3 linked regions of the Pleomorphomonas sp. T1.2MG-36 genome follow. The protein of the gene in region 1 interacts with the protein of each later gene in a pairwise test. Links are inferred from orthologs where the notes say so. Each region holds a gene or a part of one and is shown in the gene's direction. Other genes may lie near its edges.

Region 1 (5,028 bases):
TGTCTCGGAAGTCGGTGTCGCGCTCCATCTTGAAGGCGAGCGGCGCCAGCGGGTCGGTGACGACGCGGGTGATGCGCGCCGTATCGAGGATGCCCTCCTCGATGTCGAAGTCCCAGGCACGGTTCTGCTGCGCCATCAGGCGACGTTGCAAGCGGTTGGCGAGCCGCGCCACCACGCCGGCGAAATTGGCGAGCTGCTTGTCGAGAAGGCCGCGCAGACGGTCCAGTTCGGCACCGTCGCAGACGTCTTCCGGCCGTGTCACCTCATCGAACTTGGTGGTGAACACCTTGTAGTCGCTGACCGGCGGCTGGTTGGTGAACGGCAGTTCCGGACGCTTGGCCTCGCCGGGGTCGCTTGAATCGTCTTCCTCATCGAAGTCGCCGGGATCGTCGGACATCTCCGATTCGGAGTCGCCCTCCGAGGACTCCTGATCCTCGCCGGCGACCTCGCGCTCGCGAGCCGCCGTCTGGTCGGCATCGGCGTCGTCGGCGGGCTCGGCGGACGCCTCGCTGTCTTCGGCCTCCTGCTGCTCGCCGTCCTGGTTGTCGTCCTGATCGGGGTCGCTGCCCAGCTCGTCGCCCATTTCGAGGTTGACGAGAAGATTGCGCGTCGCGCGGGCGAAGGCCTGCTGGCTGGACATGGCATCGGCGAGGTCGGCGAGGTCGTCACCGGCGCGTTCTTCGATGAAGTCTCGCCAAGCGTCCATCAGCGCCTGGGCGCTTTTCGGCGGCGGCGCGCCGGTCAGCTTCTCGCGCACCATCAATGCCACCGCCTCGGACAGCGGCGCATCGTCGCGGTTCTCGATGTGCTGGAGATTGGCGCGGAGGTAGCGCTCCTCGAGCATGGCGGCGAGATTGCCGGCGACGCCGGGCATGACGCGGGCGCCGAGCGCCTCGCACCGCGCCTGCTCCATGGCGTCGAACACCGCCTTGGCGCGCGGTCCCTCCGGCACGAAGGTGCGATGCACCGTCTCGTTGTGACAGGCAAGGCGCAGGGCCAGCGCATCGCCGGCGCCACGGGTGACGGCAACGTCGAAGGCGGACGGCCGACGCGGCGGATCGGGCACGCGCGCCTTGTGGCCGTTGAGCGACGGCCGGTCGGCGGCGAACACCACTTCCAGCTCGCCGTCGCCCGAAATCGCCCGCATCGCCGTCGTCACCGCCTTCTTGAGCGGCTCGATGGCGATTTCCTTGCCTTTGGCCTGGTTGGAGGAGGACACGATGCTCCGTTCCCTAGTAGGAAGCTCCGTCGCACCGCTTGATCGGCAGAGTGTCGAGATCGACCCCGTCGAGACAGCGGGCATTGACGGCGATGGACGGCGTACCGTCAGGCGCGGTACCGGTGGCATAGGGCTGGATGCCGCACACCGGACAGAAGCGATGGGCGATCCGTCCGGTGTGGAAGCGATATTCGGAGACGCCGGCCTCGCCGATCGTCACCCGGAAATCGCTTTCCGGCAGATAGGCGAGAAGGTGGCCAACGCGGCGGCAGCGGGAGCAGTTGCAGGCCACCAGTTCGCCGAGCACGAGTTCGGCCGAGAACCTGATGTTGCCGCACTGGCAGCTGCCGCTGTAGCTCCGCTCGCTGGCCATCGTCGCCTCAGGTGAGCACCATGTTCGCGGCGCTCTCCGGCAATTCCTTGCCGAAGCAACGCTGGTAGAACTCGGCGACCTGCACCCGCTCGGTCTCGTCGCACTTGTTGAGGAAGGTGAGACGGAAGGCAAAGCCGACGTCGCCGAAGATCGAGGCGTTCTCGGCCCAGGTCAGCACCGTACGCGGGCTCATCACCGTGGATATGTCGCCGTTGACGAAGGCCGAGCGCGTCATGTCGGCGACGCGCACCATCTTCGACAGCGTGTCGCGGCCTTCCGGACCGGTGAACGACTTGGCCTTGGCGGCGATGATGCCGACCTCGTGGTCGTGCGGCAGATAGTTGAGCGTGGTGACGATCGACCAGCGGTCCATCTGGCCCTGATTGATCTGCTGCGTGCCGTGGTAGAGGCCGGACGTGTCGCCGAGGCCGATGGTGTTGGCCGTCGCAAACAGGCGGAAGGCCGGATGCGGGCGGATGACGCGGTTCTGGTCGAGCAGCGTCAGCTTGCCGGCCACCTCCAGCACGCGCTGGATGACGAACATCACGTCGGGACGGCCGGCATCATATTCGTCGAACACCAGCGCCACGTTGTTCTGCAGCGCCCAGGGCAGGATGCCGTCGCGGAACTCGGTGATCTGCTTGCCATCGCGCAGCACGATGGCGTCCTTGCCGACGAGGTCGATGCGGCTGATGTGGCTGTCGAGGTTGACGCGCACCAGCGGCCAGTTGAGCCGGGCGGCCACCTGTTCGATATGCGTCGATTTGCCAGTGCCGTGATAGCCCGACACCATGACGCGGCGATTGTGCGCGAAGCCGGCCAGGATCGCGAGAGTGGTGGCACGATCGAACAGGTAGTCCGTATCGAGATCGGGAACGTGTTCGTCAGCCTTGGAATAGGCGGGCACTTCGATATCGGTGTCGATACCGAACACCTCGCGGACCGAGACCCGGATATCGGGCAGCGGCGCGTCATACGTCTGCTGAGCCATAAGACCTCCTGGAGCGACCAAGCGGAGGAAAAAGTCGCTCCGTCGAATCGGGAAAATGCGGCCGATCAACAGAAACCGGCAGTCTTCAAGTAATTATAGGCTTGGATGATCTCCCGCAACCGTTCCTCTGAGGACCGATCGCCGCCGTTGGCGTCGGGATGGTGGCGTTTGACCATGACCTTGTACTGCGCCTTGATCTCCTCCTTCGAGACGCCAACCTCAAGGTGCAACGTTTCGAAGGCGCGCTGTGTCATCGGCGACACGCGCCGGCGCGGCTCCTCGGGCTCGGCCCGCATGCCGCCCGACCGCGACCCGTGGAACACGCCGAACGGATCGTTGTAGGTCGGCTCGGCAGGCCGTCCGTGATGGCCGGCGTTGGGGTCGGTCTGCCCCCAGCGGTTGACCGATACCGTCCAGGTCGGGCGATGGCCGGTCAGCGCGTCCTTCTGGAAGGCGATGACATCGTCGTCTCCCATGCCCGAGAAGTAGTTGTAGGACTTGTTGTAGAGCTGCACATGCTCCAGGCAGAAGTGATGATACTGCCCCTCGCGACCCCGGCCTTTCGGCGCGCGATAGGCGCCAGCGCTCTCGCACCCGTCCCAATCGCAAGGCGGGAACTGGTCGCGAGCGACGCTTTCCTTGTCCGGCTTGATCCGGAGTTTGTCGAAGAGCTTGGAATAGGAATCCATGATCCGCCGATTATGGGCACTCGAAAGCGTGCCGGCAAGGCGTTGACAATCGCCTCGCATGGTCGCCAGATGCCAGATTGCTTCGCCCGCGCCAACCGCCGAGGATGCCCGATGACTTCGACGACCCCGCCCGTTTCCGCCCGCAAGAACCGCATCGAGGCGGCGCTCCTCGCCGAGCTGTCGCCGTCCTATGTGAACGTGATCGACGACAGCGAGCGCCACCGCGGACATGGCGGCTGGCGCGAGGGCGGCGAGACCCATTTCGTCGTAGAGGTGGTATCGGCGGCTTTCGAGGGCAAGAGCCGCCTCGCCCGCCAGCGTCTCGTCATGGATGCGCTGAAGGCGGAGTTCGACACCGGCCTGCACGCCCTGTCCGTCACCGCTCGCGCACCCGGAGAGTGATTTCAGGCGCGGAACGCGTCGTCAACCGGTCCGACCTTCAGCGCCGTGATGCGGTTCCGCTGTCGCCTGAGCACGCGGAAGCGGAAACCGTGAAAGGTGAAGGACTGGCCGGGGTCGGGGATCATCCGCGCCTCGTGAATGACGAGACCGGCAATGGTGGTCGCCTCGTCGTCGGGCAGACGCCAGTCCATCATGCGATTGAGGTCGCGGATCGGCACCGCCCCGTCCACCGAGGCCGAACCGTCGGGATACGGACGGACGCCTTGCACCACCACGTCCTGCTCGTCGGCGATCTCGCCGACGATCTCCTCGAGAATATCCTCGAGGGTGACGAGACCCTGCACTTCGCCATACTCGTCGACGACCAGCGCGAGATGGACCTTGCGCTTGAGAAACGCCCTGAGCTGGTCGGCGGCCAACGTCGTGTCGGGCACGAACCAGGGCGGCGTCATCAGCGTCTCGACGCAAACCTTGGCGGGATCGCCGTCGGCGCGGTCGATGGCGCGCATCAGCTCCTTGGAGTGCAGGACGCCGACGATGTTGTCCGGCTCGTCACGCCACAAGGGGTGGCGCGTGAACGGGCTTGAGATCAACGCCTTCAGGAGATCGCCGACCGGCATGTCGATGTCGAAGGTACGCATCTTGGTGCGATGCACCATGATGTCGGACAGCGGTAGCTCGCTGAGGTCGAGCACGCCGCCGACCATGTCGCGATCGTCCTTGACCACGCCGCCCTCGCGATGCAGCAGGTCGACCGCCTCGCGAATTTCCTCATGCGCCGTCCAGGCCGCCTCGCGCGGCGCCTTGCTGACCAGCCTCAGGGGGGCGATCACCGCTTTCTCGATGCCGGCAATCAGCGGCCCCAGCAGACGGGCCGGAATCTCGATCGCCGACAGGAGAACGAAGGCCGATCGTTCCGGCCTCAGCGACACAATCACGCGCGGCACGGCGTCGAGCAGGATGGCAAGAATGACGCCGCCGACCGCCCAGACGGCAAGGCGCACGGGATCGGTCTCGAGGGACAGCACCGCCCGCGTCGCGAAGATGGTCAGCGCCACCGTCGACACCTGGCGCGCCAGACGGATGGCCGACACCGCCCGCGCCCGCTCGGCGGTCAGCTCGACGAGGCGCTTGATGCGGCGGTCGCCAAGCCGCTCCATGTGATGCAGCTTGGTGCGGTTGGAGGCGAGCAAGGCCGACCCGGCCGCCGACAGGATCACGGTGATGACGACGAACAGGGCGACCGGCACGCCGGCTAACACGAGATCGGCCAGCGCCCCGCCCCGTCCGCCCATCAGGCCTGTCCTTCGCTGAGCTTGTCGGTGAGGAAGCCGCGCACGGCTTCGGCCGGCAC
Region 2 (3,308 bases), on another replicon or contig:
CGCTTCAGAATTCCGGCATCGAGGTCGAGGACCGCATCCAGCTCGGCGGAACGCCGGTGGTGCGCCAGGCGATCACCGCCGGCGAGATCGACATCTATCCCGAGTACACCGGCAACGCCGCCTTCTTCTTCAACAAGGCCGACGATCCGCTGTGGAAGGATGCCGCCAAGGCCTACGAGGAAGCCAAGAAGCTCGACTACGACGCCAACAAGATCGTCTGGCTGACGCCGTCGCCGGCCAACAACACCTGGGCCATCGCCCTGCGCAAGGACGTGGCCGACAAGGCCGGCGTCAAGTCGCTCAGCGATTTCGGTGCCTGGGTCGCCAAGGGCGGCGAAGTGAAGCTGGCCGGCTCGGCCGAGTTCGTCAATTCGGCCTCCGCGTTGCCCTCGTTCCAGACCACCTACGGCTTCAAGCTGACGCCCGAGCAGCTGATCGTGCTGTCCGGCGGCGACACGGCGGCCACCATCAAGGCGGCGGCCGACCAGACCAACGGCGCCAATGCCGCCATGGTCTACGGCACGGACGGCGCCATCGCCCCCTCGGGCCTCCTAGTGCTCGACGACGACAAGGCGGTGCAGCCGGTCTACCAGCCGACCGCCATCGTCCGCGAAGAGGTGCTGAAGGCCAACCCGACGATCGCCGACACGCTGAAGCCGATCTTCGAAAGCCTCGACCTTGTGACGCTGCAGGACCTCAACGCCCGCGTCCAGATCGGCGGCGAGCCGGCCAAGGCGGTTGCCGAGGACTATCTGAAGACCAAGGGCTTCCTCAAGTAACAGCCTGACGCGGAGGGGTTCTGCCCCTCCGCCTTTCCCAGCCGAAGGATTGCCATGACGACGCTTTCAGATGCCGGAACGGACGGAGCCGCCGCGCCGCGGGTCGACCGTCTCGGCGTCGTCATCGCCATCCTGGTGGCCGTGACGCTGGCACTGCCCTTTGCCACCTTCCGGGCGACCCGCATCGCCTCGGGAACCGGCCTCCGGCTGTTCGACGCGCTGCCGCCGATGGAGGCCGCCGCGGTCACCGCCGTTCTCGTCGCCGCGCTGGTCACGGCCGTGGCGAGCCGCAGCCCGGTGTTCCGCCTCGTCCTCGGCGCGCTGGCCATCGGCGCCCTCGCCCTCAGCGTCGGCGCCGCCGGCACGCACCTGACGCCGACCGACAACCCCTATGCCCGCATCGCGCCGGCCAGCGGCTTCTGGGTCGGGGTGTTCGCCACCGCCATGCTGGTCACCGACGCCATGGTGCGGCTGAAGCTCGGCCCAGTCGGCCGGCTGGTCGCGCTGGTCGCCACGGCGGCGCTGATCGTCGCCCTGCTCGCCTCCGGCGCCTGGAGCCACCTGTCGCTCATCGCCGAATACCGCAACCGCGCCGACGTGTTCTGGCGCGAGGCGATCAACCACGTGGTGCTCGCCGCCGGCTCGCTGGCCGCCGCCGTCGCCATCGGTCTGCCGCTCGGCGTCCTCGCCTATCAGGTCCGCGCCGTCCGCGACCCGATGATCAACGTCCTCAACATCATCCAGACCATTCCGTCGATGGCGCTGTTCGGCATCCTGATCGCCCCGCTCGGCTGGATCGCCGCCAACGTGCCGGGCGCGCATGCCATCGGCATTCGCGGCATCGGCACGGCGCCGGCCTTCCTGGCGCTGTTCCTCTATTCGCTGCTGCCGATGGTCGCCAACACCGTGGTCGGCCTGTCCGGGGTGTCGCGCGCCGTGGTCGACGCCGCGCGCGGCATGGGGCTCACCGACCGGCAGCGCCTCCTCCAGGTGGAAATGCCGCTGGCGCTGCCGGTCGTTCTCACCGGCATCCGCATCGTCCTCGTCCAGAACATCGGCCTTGCCACGGTGGCGGCGCTGATCGGCGGCGGCGGCTTCGGCGTCTTCCTGTTCCAGGGGCTAGGCCAGACGGCCACCGACCTCATCCTGCTCGGCGCGCTGCCGCCGGTGGCGCTGGCTTTCGCCGCCGCCGTCGTGCTCGACGCCGTCATCGAGATTTCCGGCAAGGGTAAGGCATGATCGAACTCAGCCATCTCACCAAGGTCTATGGCGACATCCCCGTCGTCAACGACGTCCACATGGAGATCGAGTCCGGCACGATCACCGTCATCGTCGGCACCTCCGGCTCGGGCAAGTCGACGCTCTTGCGCATGGTCAACCGGCTGATCGAGCCGACCGAGGGCCGCGTCTTCATCGAAGGCAACGACGTGTCGATGATGCCGGCGCACGAACTCCGGCGCTCGATCGGCTACGCCATCCAGAACCACGGCCTGTTTCCGCACTGGACCGTCGCCCGCAACATCGCCACCGTGCCGATGCTGCTCGGCTGGGACCGCAAGACGGTGGCCGCCCGCGTCGAGGAACTGATGGAGCTGTTCCAGCTCGATCACGCCCAGTTCGCCGGCCGCTATCCGCACGAACTGTCCGGCGGCCAGCAGCAGCGCGTCGGCGTCGCCCGCGCGCTGGCGGCCAAGCCCGCCCTCCTGCTGATGGACGAGCCGTTCGGGGCCCTCGATCCGATCATCCGCGCCAAGGCGCAGTCCGACCTCAAGGCCATCCAGCGGCGCACCGGCACCACCATACTGCTGGTCACCCACGACATGGCCGAGGCGGTCCATCTCGGCGACCGCATCGCCGTCATGGACGGTGGCCGCCTCAAGCAATATGCGCCGGCCGCCGACATTCTGGCCCGACCGGCCGATGCCTTCGTCGACGACCTGATCGGCTCCCTCGACCGCCCCTTCCATTACCTGACGCTCGGCACGGTCGGTGCGGCGGTCGAACCCGGCGAGGCGGACGGTGCACCGCTTGCCGCCGATGCCAGCCTCTACGAGGGCCTCGGCGTGCTGCTCTGGTCCGGCCGCAAGACGGCGCCGGTGGTCGACGCCGCCGGAGCGCCGATCGGCCGCGTCAGTCTCGACAGCATTGCCGGCCGGGCGGCGCGGCCCAGATGATCCGCCCCGGCACCCTCCTGCGGCTGATCGTCTTCCTGACGCTCATCACCTTTCTCGCGGCGCCGGATCGCTTTGCCGGCCTGCTGGCGCCGCTGACCAACAACGGCGCACCGCCGATCTACAATCAGGGCAGCCTGATCGACCTGACGTTGTCGCATCTGCTCACCGTCGCCGTGTCGACGCTGGCCGCCGCCGTGGTCGCCGTCGGGCTCGCCATCTTCGTGACGAGGCCGGCCGGCGCCGAGTTCCTCGCCCTGTCGCGCGCCGTCGTCAACATCGGCCAGACCTTCCCGCCGGTGGCGGTGCTGGCGCTTTCGGTACCAGCCATGGGCTTCGGCGAGGCGCCGACCCGCAT
Region 3 (3,131 bases), on another replicon or contig:
CATCGCCGAGGCCTGCCGGGCGCTGAACTTCCCGATCGTCTCGGGCAACGTGTCGCTCTACAACGAGACCAACGGCGAAGGCATCCTGCCCTCCCCCACCATCGTCGGCGTCGGCCTCTTGCCGGACGTGACGAAGATGGCCACCATCGCCTTCAAGGCCGATGGCGACGAGGTTCTTCTCATCGGCGGCCACGGCAGCCACCTCGGCCAATCCGTCTATCTGCGCGATCTGCACGGCCGCGAGGAAGGCACGCCGCCGCCGGTCGACCTTGCGCTTGAAAAGAAGCACGGCGACTTCGTGCGTGGTCTCATCGCCTCCGGCCGCGTTTCTACCTGTCACGACCTTTCCGACGGCGGCCTTGCCGTGGCGCTGGCCGAAATGGCCATGGCCGGCCGGCGCGGCGTCAGCGTCGCGCTTGGCGGCCTAGCGCCGCACGTGGCCGCGTTCGCCGAGGATCAGGCCCGCTACCTGATCGCCGTGAAGCCTGGCGACAGCGCCGCCATCCTGGCCGACGCCGCCAAGGCCGGCGTCAGCGTCGAGCGGGTCGGAACGGTGGGCGGCGACGCGGTCGACTTCGGCCCCGCCGGCAAGGCGTCCATCGCCGATCTCAAGGCGGCTTATGATGGCTGGTTCCCGGCCTTCATGGGCGGCAAGGCGTAAGCACGGCCGATCCGGATCTGCGGAATATGCTCGAAGGTGTCAGCCCGGAGCATTTCCTTTTTGACCGGATGATGCCATCTGATCGAAGGGTGCCGGGCGACTCCCGGCCGGCAACGAGAAGAAGGATGCTCGACATGGCCATGCAGGCAAGAGACATCGAGGCGATGATCAAGGAAGCGCTGCCGGACGCCAGCGTCGAAATCCGCGATCTTGCCGGAGACGGCGATCATTATTCGGCCATCGTCGTATCGGAAGCCTTCCGCGGCCTGTCGCGGGTCAAGCAGCATCAACTCGTTTACGACGCACTCAAAGGAAAAATGGGTGGCGAGCTGCATGCCCTTGCACTTCAGACCAGCGCGCCTTAACTTTGAATGCTTCCAATTCGGACCTTGAATCCGATCGACCGAGGTAGACCCATGGCTGACATCAAGTCGTTCATCGACAACGAAGTGAAGAGCAACGATATCGTCCTGTTCATGAAGGGCACGCCGGACTTTCCACAGTGCGGCTTCTCCGGGCAGGTCGTGCAGATCCTCGGCTACCTCGGCGTGCCGTTCAAGGGCGTCAACGTGCTGGACAACCCCGAACTGCGCGATGGCATCAAGGCCTATTCCAACTGGCCGACGCTGCCGCAGCTCTACGTGAAGGGCGAATTCGTCGGCGGCTGCGACATCGTCCGTGAGATGTTCCAGAAGCAGGAGCTTCAGGCTCACCTGAAGGAGGCCGGTATCGCCGTCAACGAGGCGGCCGCGGAGTAAGGTCAGGCCACTGCCGATGCGTTTTGGAAAGCCCTCGTCGCTGCGTCGACGGGGGCTTTTCGTTTGTCGCAAGAGCCTAAAGCCCGCCACGGACAGCCTTCAAGCGCCAGGAAAGCCGGTTTTTAGCCGTCCATCGAAGAAATTTTCGCGCAAAACGCTGGGGCTTTCGTGATCGCTCCCTGGCCATGTTCACATTGCCGGAGACCCGACATGACCAATCTCGGCCCGGTTTCCCGCAGGAGACCGAGGGTTTTTCCCGATCCTCCGAATACGTTCAACTCCGTAGACACTTTTTCGCGACTTTCGTTCAACTGGATCGCTCGCATACGTCAGCGGCGACCGGTTTGAACGTGAACGGTCAAGCTCCAAATGAGGGTCATCGGCAGCGAACAAGACCTCCCCGCTGCCAAGACATGGAAGACGGCCTTCGACAGAAGACCACCCCAATTGGAGTAGACATCATGAACACCAAGTTCCTTCTCACCGCCGCCCTCGCCGCCGCTCTGGTCCCCTCCATCGCCAGCGCCGCCGGCGTGACCTTCGACCCGGCCGCCCGCGACAACGACCCGCAGTTCCTCAACACGTTCTTCAATGACGGTGGCGCCAACGCCGCTGCTGCCAAGGCCGACGCTGCCCGTTACGCCGCCGCCGAGCAGACCCTGAAGTCCGGCGCCGTGATCGGCACCCATGGTTCGGAAGCTGCGAGGGTCGTGACGACCTTCGACCCGGCCGCCCGTGACAACGACCCGCAGTTCAAGAGCGCCGTGGTTATCGAGAACCCGGCCAACGCTGCCGCCGCCAAGGCTGACGCCGACCGCTACGCGGCGGTCGAGCAGAACCTGAACTCGGGCGCCATGATCGGTACCCATGGTTCGGAAGGCGCGCGGATCGTAACGACCTTCGACCCGGCGGCCCGCGATAACGAGCCGCAGTTCAAGAACACGGTGGTGTTCGCCAACTAAGTCCGGAGCGTTTTGCTCCCTAAGGCATCGGGCCGTCCCAGTCGGGGCGGCCCTTTTTGCGTCGCTCAGGCGCCCGGCCGCCCCGGCATGTCGAAGCTTCGACCCGTTTCCACCAGCGTCTTCAGGCGCGAGATCGCCTCGACCCAGCCGGCCGACACCATGCGGCTGGTGGTCGTATCGCCACCGAAGTCGTCATGCACCAGCGTCAGTTTCGTGGCTCCGACGCCGGCCGGCTCCAGCTCCCAGGTGACACGCGATGGCGGGTCTCCCGCCACGTCTTCCGACCAGCGCGCGGCAAAGCTGTGGGACAGGCGCTTGGGCGGCGTCAGCTCAAGCAGCTCGCCGACGATCATCGCATGTCCCCCCAACAGGAACTCGATCTTGCCGCCGACACGCCACTCGGTGCGCGAGGTCATGTTGAAGTGCTGCCAGAGCGGCGTCTTCTCATCGTCGGTGAGAACCGCCCATACCGCCTCGGGCGAGGCGTCGATGAAAAGCTCGTAAACGTGCTTCGGCTTGACCGTCACAGTATTCATTTTGGCTATCCCCTGCTGAAATCCGCCCTTGAGGTCGGCGAGACCGCGCGCAAACGGCGAGGCGTAGCGCGAGATCCAGCGATCGCTCACGTCCTGAATGGGAACCGGGTTGAGATAGTGGAACTTCTCGCGCCCGACCTTGCGGGTGACCACCAGCCCGGCTTCCTCAAGGACGCCGAGATGCTTCATCACCGCGAAGCGTGACAGTGGCAGA

Evidence for each region. Proteins that work in one complex are often made in the same cells at the same time.
Region 2: the proteins of QQZ18_RS16595 (region 1) and QQZ18_RS22745 interact in binary tests that used the Escherichia coli proteins (3 or more experiments, as listed by UniProt). The link is inferred for Pleomorphomonas sp. T1.2MG-36 from one-to-one orthologs.
Region 3: the proteins of QQZ18_RS16595 (region 1) and grxD interact in binary tests that used the Escherichia coli proteins (3 or more experiments, as listed by UniProt). The link is inferred for Pleomorphomonas sp. T1.2MG-36 from one-to-one orthologs.

Annotation. Positions count from the first base shown.
Region 1 is NZ_CATNLY010000034.1:174,966-179,993, forward strand. The notes cover bases 2,314-5,028. They hold QQZ18_RS16595 (BolA family protein), read left to right. Parts: upstream 2,314-3,383; coding sequence 3,384-3,674; downstream 3,675-5,028. Other genes in these bases: cobS (cobaltochelatase subunit CobS), read right to left, coding at 2,314-2,583; QQZ18_RS16590 (J domain-containing protein), read right to left, coding at 2,649-3,272; QQZ18_RS16600 (HlyC/CorC family transporter), read right to left, coding at 3,677-4,969; aroB (3-dehydroquinate synthase), read right to left, coding at 4,969-5,028. Also shown: cobaltochelatase subunit CobT, read right to left, coding at 1-1,219; QQZ18_RS16580 (GFA family protein), read right to left, coding at 1,233-1,592; more of cobS, read right to left, coding at 1,600-2,313. UniProt on the Escherichia coli protein: Transcriptional regulator that plays an important role in general stress response. Has many effects on cell morphology, cell growth and cell division. Acts by regulating the transcription of many genes, including dacA (PBP-5), dacC (PBP-6), ampC and mreB.
Region 2 is NZ_CATNLY010000053.1:8,824-12,131, forward strand. What follows is about bases 1-2,925. They hold QQZ18_RS22745 (ABC transporter permease), read left to right. Parts: upstream 1-833; coding sequence 834-2,018; downstream 2,019-2,925. Other genes in these bases: osmF (glycine betaine ABC transporter substrate-binding protein OsmF), read left to right, coding at 1-779; QQZ18_RS22750 (ABC transporter ATP-binding protein), read left to right, coding at 2,015-2,925. In the rest of the region: more of QQZ18_RS22750, read left to right, coding at 2,926-2,953; QQZ18_RS22755 (ABC transporter permease), read left to right, coding at 2,950-3,308.
Region 3 is NZ_CATNLY010000001.1:934,021-937,151, forward strand. Bases 1-2,748 are described here. They hold grxD (Grx4 family monothiol glutaredoxin), read left to right. Parts: upstream 1-1,077; coding sequence 1,078-1,419; downstream 1,420-2,748. Other genes in these bases: purL (phosphoribosylformylglycinamidine synthase subunit PurL), read left to right, coding at 1-661; QQZ18_RS04370 (BolA family protein), read left to right, coding at 796-1,026; QQZ18_RS04380 (hypothetical protein), read left to right, coding at 1,881-2,381; QQZ18_RS04385 (ArsR/SmtB family transcription factor), read right to left, coding at 2,447-2,748. Also shown: more of QQZ18_RS04385, read right to left, coding at 2,749-3,131. UniProt on the Escherichia coli protein: Monothiol glutaredoxin involved in the biogenesis of iron-sulfur clusters.